2 regions of the Mesorhizobium sp. CA10 genome follow, and region 2 is predicted to be linked to the other one. Evidence: predicted binding sites of a transcription regulator. Region 2 holds the regulator's gene; the other holds the start of a gene.
The links. The regulator LexA, encoded in region 2, represses DNA repair genes until DNA is damaged. The targets are predictions, from matches to a motif close to TGTTCNNNNTGTGTTCNG.

Region 1: the regulator LexA is predicted to act here: its motif matches at 1,573-1,590, upstream of recA (recombinase RecA).

Annotation. Positions count from the first base shown of each region.
Region 1 is NZ_JAIUHV010000003.1:401,238-404,657, forward strand. It holds gene LB535_RS08920 (pseudouridine-5'-phosphate glycosidase) at 1-301, opposite strand, end outside; gene LB535_RS08925 (carbohydrate kinase family protein) at 343-1,281, opposite strand; gene recA (recombinase RecA) at 1,649-2,746, shown strand; gene alaS (alanine--tRNA ligase) at 3,183-3,420, shown strand, end outside.
Region 2 is NZ_JAIUHV010000003.1:612,523-615,942, forward strand. It holds gene LB535_RS09975 (ComEC/Rec2 family competence protein) at 1-1,046, shown strand, start outside; gene lexA (transcriptional repressor LexA) at 1,083-1,817, opposite strand; gene kynU (kynureninase) at 2,250-3,420, shown strand, end outside.

The DNA.
Region 1 (3,420 bases), 210 kb from region 2:
CCGCGAAACCGAGATCGGCGCGCGACAGCTTCATGGCGTCACCGGTCATGGCAAGCGATTCGCGCTCGCCGTCGGAGAGGCCGATCTTGATACGGCCCTCGACCACGGCGATCGTCGCCGGTACCGCGCCGCCATCGATGATGATCTGCTCGACCTTGGCGGCCATTGCGCCATTGTCGGGGTAGGGCATGCCGTGGGTGATGATGGTGCTTTCCAGCGCCACCACGGGCCGGCCGGCGGCAAGCGCCTCCGCCACCGGCGGATGGATATCGACGAAGGGGCGGGCGGTATCAGGCGTCATGGCTGTCTCCGATCGAACGGATTGCTTCGGCAGTGGTGGCCCTATGCCACTTCCCGCGGCTCCGGCACAAGGGCAAGCGCCTGCGTGAAGGTGGCGATCGTGAAGGACGGCACGGCCCGCGGGCTCTCTATGGCGAGCATCGCCGCGGCAAGGCCTTCGCGTAGTGCTGCGCGCAGCGGCAGGCCGCGCAGCAAGGCGGCGACGGTTGCGCCGGTCAAGGCGTCGCCGGCGCCGGTCACGTCGGCCACCTTGCGCGGCGCGGGCGGGTCGATCTCGAAGATGCCGGTATCGTCGAAGCCCAGCACCGGAGCGCTGCCGGACGTGACCACGCCGGCGTTCAGGCCAGCCCGCCGGAGCGCGTCGACGAGCGTTTCGCCGGATGGCTCCGCGCCGACCAGCGCGGCGGCCTCGCGGCGGTTCATGAAGAGCAGCGACAGGTTGTCGAGCAGCGGCGCCAGGCGGACGACCTTGGCCGGCGAGACGGCGATGGCGAAGACCGGCCGGCCGCCGGCAAGCGCCAGCAGACGCTCCAGCGCGGCCGTCGGCAGGTTGGCGTCGCACAGGATGGCGTCGGTGGCGGCGATCGCCTCGCGCACCTTGGCGCGCCTTATTTGTTTGGGGAAGGCAAGATCGTAGAGCGCCATGTCGGCAAGCCCGACGATCAACTCGCCTTCGGCATCGATCAGCGCCGTGTAGCTTGGCGTCGTTCGGTCGAGGAACACCACCGAAAGGTCGGTTATCCCGGCGTTGTCGATCGCCGAGGCGACCGTGTCCGCCGCAGCGTCACCGCCACGCACCGAGATCAGCGAGGCCGACACGCCGCGCTTCACCACGCTGCGCAGCGCGTTGAAAACCACGCCGCCGACGTCCTCGCGCATGATGCCGGGATTCGAAGCCGCGGGCACATAGACGCCCGAGACCTGGCCGCGCCGGTCGATATGGGCGCCGCCGAGCGCCAGGATTGTTGGGGATGTCGGCATTTCGGGTCGGTGACTTTCGTTGATCGTGCGGCTGCGCACACTAGAGCGGTTCAGCGTTTCACGGAATCGCTGAACTGCTCTAAGTCTTTATCCTGGACGGAATGCCGGCACGCACTGCAATTGCTCTAGGTTTCCTCAGGTCGCCCTGCAATCGGGGTTGCGATTCGGACGGCCGGGTATCGAAATCTCTTCTGGACCGGTGGTTGCACTCCGCACCAGCCCTGGTGAGACAAAAATAGAACAAATCCAGATATTGATTATTTTTCAGATATTTGTTGCCCCTTGCCAAATGAGAACAAAAAAGGTACAAAACAAGCAGGGATCACGGATTGTCCGGCCTTCATTGACGACCAAGGGGTGATGTATCATGGCTCAGAATACTTTGCGGCTTGTAGAGGATAAGGCAGTGGACAAATCAAAGGCTCTGGACGCGGCGCTGTCGCAAATCGAGCGCGCGTTCGGCAAGGGCTCGATCATGCGGCTCGGCGCCAACGAGCAGGTGGTCGAGATCGAAACCGTGCCGACCGGCTCGCTCGGCCTCGACATCGCGCTCGGCGTCGGCGGCCTGCCGCGCGGCCGCATCATCGAGATCTACGGGCCGGAAAGCTCGGGCAAGACGACGCTGGCGCTGCACACGGTTGCGGAAGCCCAGAAGAAGGGCGGTATCTGCGCCTTCGTCGATGCCGAGCACGCGCTCGATCCGGTCTATGCCCGCAAGCTTGGCGTTGACCTCGAGAACCTTTTGATCTCGCAGCCCGACACCGGCGAGCAGGCGCTGGAGATCTGCGACACGCTGGTGCGTTCAGGCGCCATCGACGTGCTGGTTGTCGACTCGGTGGCGGCACTGACGCCGCGCGCTGAAATCGAAGGCGAGATGGGCGATTCGCTGCCCGGTCTTCAGGCTCGTCTGATGAGCCAGGCGCTGCGCAAGCTGACCGCCTCGATCTCGCGTTCCAACACCATGGTCATCTTCATCAACCAGATCCGCATGAAGATTGGCGTCATGTTCGGCTCGCCCGAGACGACCACCGGCGGCAACGCGCTGAAATTCTACGCCTCGGTGCGCCTCGACATCCGCCGCATCGGCTCGGTCAAGGACCGCGACGAGGTCGTCGGCAACCAGACCCGCGTCAAGGTGGTGAAGAACAAGCTGGCCCCACCCTTCAAGGTGGTCGAGTTCGACATCATGTATGGCGAGGGCGTGTCGAAGACAGGCGAGCTGATCGATCTCGGCGTCAAGGCCGGCGTCATCGAGAAGTCGGGCGCCTGGTTCTCCTACAATTCCCAGCGCCTCGGCCAGGGTCGCGAGAACGCAAAACTGTTCCTGCGCGACAATCCCGACACGGCGCGTGAGGTCGAGCTTGCGTTGCGCCAGAATGCCGGACTGATTGCCGAGAAGTTCCTCGAGAATGGCGGCTCGGAAGGCGGCGACGACGGTTTCGAGGACGAGGCCGGCGCCTTGTAAAGGGCGTGCCCCGGGGATTTTGGGGTCCGCGTGGTCCGAGGGCGCCCGAGAGCAGTTGGTTGGCTTAGCCGGAGTTCGGCCACAATCCTGGTTTATCGGTTTGTGCTTATGTAATCGAGTTCTTGTATTGCGTAACCCGAACCGCCGGCCTTCGTGCCGGCGGTTTTGCGTTGTGCGGGCAGGGCTGAACCGCCACTCGTCCGCCGCTCGGCCCAAAGCGCGTCGCGCTGCGATGAATTCAGGCAATGCGCTTTGGTACATGCTTGTGCCTGTCGTTTTCCCAAAACCGCTTGCGCAGTTTTGAGCGACACGCCTGTTTTGCGTGTTTCTGGACAGGCACAAGAGCTATCGCTAAAAGGCCAATCTATCTTCTGAAACACCAAAGCCCATTTGCCGCCGGCCGGGCCGGCGGTTCTTGCGAAAAAGGCAGTATGCAATGAGTGGCGTGAACGACATCCGGTCGACATTCCTCGACTACTTCCGCAAGGAGGGCCACGAGATCGTCGCCTCCAGCCCGCTGGTGCCGCGCAACGATCCGACGCTGATGTTCACCAACGCCGGCATGGTGCAGTTCAAGAACGTCTTCACCGGCCTGGAGAAGCGTCCCTATACGCGGGCCTCCACGGCGCAAAAAAGCGTGCGCGCCGGCGGCAAGCATAACGACCTCGACAATG
Region 2 (3,420 bases):
AAACGACCGCGCCGCCGGCAAAGCGTTCGTTTCTCGGGTTCCTATCGCGAAAACTGGCGATTGGAGCGGGTGGCGCCGCCGTGACGTCGCTCATCGCGGGCAGCGCGACATTGTTGTTTGCCATCTGGCACTTCCAGCGGGTGTCGCCGCTCAGCCTGCTGGCCAATCTGGCGGTCATGCCGATCGTCTCACTGATCGTCATCCCGTTCGCCGTGCTGAGCGCGCTGGCCATGCCCTTCGGCTTCGACGGTCCGTTCCTCTTTGTCATGGGCAAAGGCCTGACGGCGATGATCGCCATTTCGGCATGGATTTCCGAGCGCTCACCGGTCGACGCCGTGGGGCTGATCTCAATCCAGTCGGTGCTGCTGGCGACGGTCGCGCTGGTCATCGCGACGATGGCCACCACCTGGCTGAGGCTTGCCGCCGTACCTTTCGCGCTCGCTGCGCTGCTGGCCATTCCGCATGTCCGCACACCGGACGTGCTTATCTCGGAGGATGCGCATCTGGTGGCGATGCCGATCGGCGGCGGCGAGCTTGCCGTCAATCGCGAACGCTCCAACGAGTTCACCACCGACAACTGGAAACGGGCGCTGAAAGCCGAGGAGATCGTGCCGCCGGAAAGGTTCGCCAAAGATACGCTGGACATTGCCGATCCCGTCGACCTGCCGCCCGGCTCGCCCTTCTATTGCAGCGGCGATCTCTGCATCGGCCGGCATCCTTCCGGCGCGATCGTCGCGCTCGCCGAGACCCGCGACGCCGCCCGGCCGGCCTGCGGTTTCGCCGACCTCATCGTCATCAACGACGCCACGGCCTATAACCCATGCCGCGATCCGCGTGTGCTCGTCGTCACCAAGCGGCAGCTGGCGCGCGACGGCAGCGCCGCCGTTTTCTTCGATCCGCAATCGGCAACCGCGCGGCCAACCGTCCGCCACGCGGTCGTAGAACCATACCGACCCTGGCACGAGCAGCGAAAATACACGCGCGAGGCGAGGGGACTGGCGCCCTATAAGCAGCCGGAAAAACCAGCCGCCGCACCGGCCCAATAGACTGTCGTTCGGGCGAAGAAGGCCGGCCAGTTCTGCTCAGTAGCGGCGGATGAGTCCCACGAGCTTGCCTTGAACCTTGACCCGGTCCGGTCCGAAGATCCGGGTCTCATAGGCTGGGTTGGCGGCCTCGAGCGCGATCGAGGCACCCTTGCGGCGGAAACGCTTAAGCGTCGCCTCCTCATCGTCGACCAGCGCCACCACGATCTCACCCGGGCTTGCGGTGTTGGCATTGCGGATGATGACGGTGTCGCCATCGAAGATGCCGGCCTCGATCATCGAGTCGCCCTTGACCTCCAACGCGTAATACTCGCCGCCCATGATCATGTCCGGCGGCACCGAGATCGAATGCGTCTGGTGCTGGATGGCGTCAATCGGCACGCCGGCGGCGATGCGGCCCATCACCGGAATGGATACGGCCGCCGCGGCCTCGTCGTCATTGCTTGGCGTCGGGGTGCGCGATGGCGTCGTTGGCTTGACCTGGCGACTGAGATTGCCTTGGCCGCCTTGGATGATGCTCGGCGAAAACTTCTTCGCGGCATTCAGGCCAGGCGCGATCGAGTCGGGCAGGCGCAGCACTTCCAGCGCGCGCGCCCGGTTCGGCAGCCGGCGAATGAAGCCGCGTTCTTCCAGCGCCGTGATCAGCCGGTGGATGCCGGACTTGGAGGCAAGGTCGAGCGCCTCCTTCATCTCATCGAATGATGGAGGAATCCCGCTCTCCTTCAGGCGTTCATGGATGAACATCAGGAGTTCATGTTGTTTGCGCGTCAGCATCGGCGGCCCCCACGGGTTCTGAAACCAGAATCAGAAAAACAAACCCAGAACAAACACTATCTGTTCCAGTTGTGTTCCGCAACCGTTTAAAGTTTAGTGAATTTGTTAACGCTGCCGAAACAATGTCGCATCCGGTGATGCCTTGGCCGCCCTTGTAGGACAGCGGCATTGATTCCGCTCGATTTTGGAGCTTCGTTAAGCTGAAACAAGAGCCGACACGATCACGAAGCGGCGGATGGGATCACGTCGGCTCGTTCCGTAAGCGCGCCGCACCGTGAACGAAACGAATCCAAAATGCCAACCTTGGCGAAGTTCCGATCCGCAGTCTTCGCCGTCTATGGACCAGCTAACATAGGACCAAAGGTTCTTGCCCTGTCGCCGAGGGTGGTGAGACAACCCCCTTGGCCAGATCGAAACGGAGGGGGCAGCACAATGAGGGGAATTCCTGATCTCGCCGAAGTCGAGGCGATGGATGCCGCGGATCCGCTGCGCGCCATGCGCGATCGCTTCGTCTTGCCGGAAGACGTCATATACCTCGACGGCAATTCGCTGGGCGCTGCTTCGATCGACGCCTTCAGCGAGATCGAGACTGCCGCGAGGCAGGAATGGGCGCGGGATCTCATTCGCGCCTGGAACACCGCCGGCTGGTTCGATATGCCCATCGAGCTGGGTGACCAGCTAGGACGGCTGATCGGCGCGAAACCCGGCCAGACGGTCGTTTGCGACACGACTTCGATCAACATCTACAAGGTCCTGCATGCGGCACTTACAATGCGGCCCGAGCGTTCGGTGATCGTTGCCGAGGGCGACAGCTTTCCGACCGACCTCTACATGGCGGAAGGCGTCGCATCGACGCGGCCCGGCACGGTGCTGCGGCTCGAAGGCGCCGATGCCCCGACGATTGAGGAACTGGTCGACGATCGCGTCGCGGTCATCCTGGTCAACCACGTCAACTACAAATCCGGCCGGCTGCGCGACATGGCGGCGCTCACCCGCAAGGCTCATGAAGCCGGCGCGCTGATCGTCTGGGACCTCTGCCACACGGCGGGTGCGCTGCCGGTGGATCTCGACGGCTCTAATGCCGATTTCGCCATTGGCTGCACCTACAAGTATCTCAATGGCGGGCCGGGCTCGCCAGCCTTCATCTACGCCGCGAACCGCCACCACCGCGACATTCGCCAGCCGCTCAGCGGCTGGTGGGGCCATGCCCGGCCTTTCGCGTTCGAGCAGGGCTACGCCGCGGGCACGGGCATCCGGCGGTTCCTGTGCGGAACGCAGCCGGTGCTGTCGATGCGCGCGCTGAAAGGCGCGCTGGATATGTGGAACGATGTCGACATCAGGGCCGTGCGGGGAAAAAGCGTCGCGCTGACGGACCTGTTCATCCGGCTTGTCGAAGCCAAATGCGGCGGCTTCGGTCTTGAGCTGGAGAGCCCGCGCTCAGGCGCAGAACGCGGCAGCCAGGTATCGTTCGCCCATCCAAATGGCTACCAGGTGATGCGCGCCTTGATCGAGCGCGGCGTGATTGGCGATTTCCGCGCGCCATCCACCATTCGTTTCGGCTTCACGCCGCTCTATGTCGGTTACCGCGATGTCTGGAATGCGG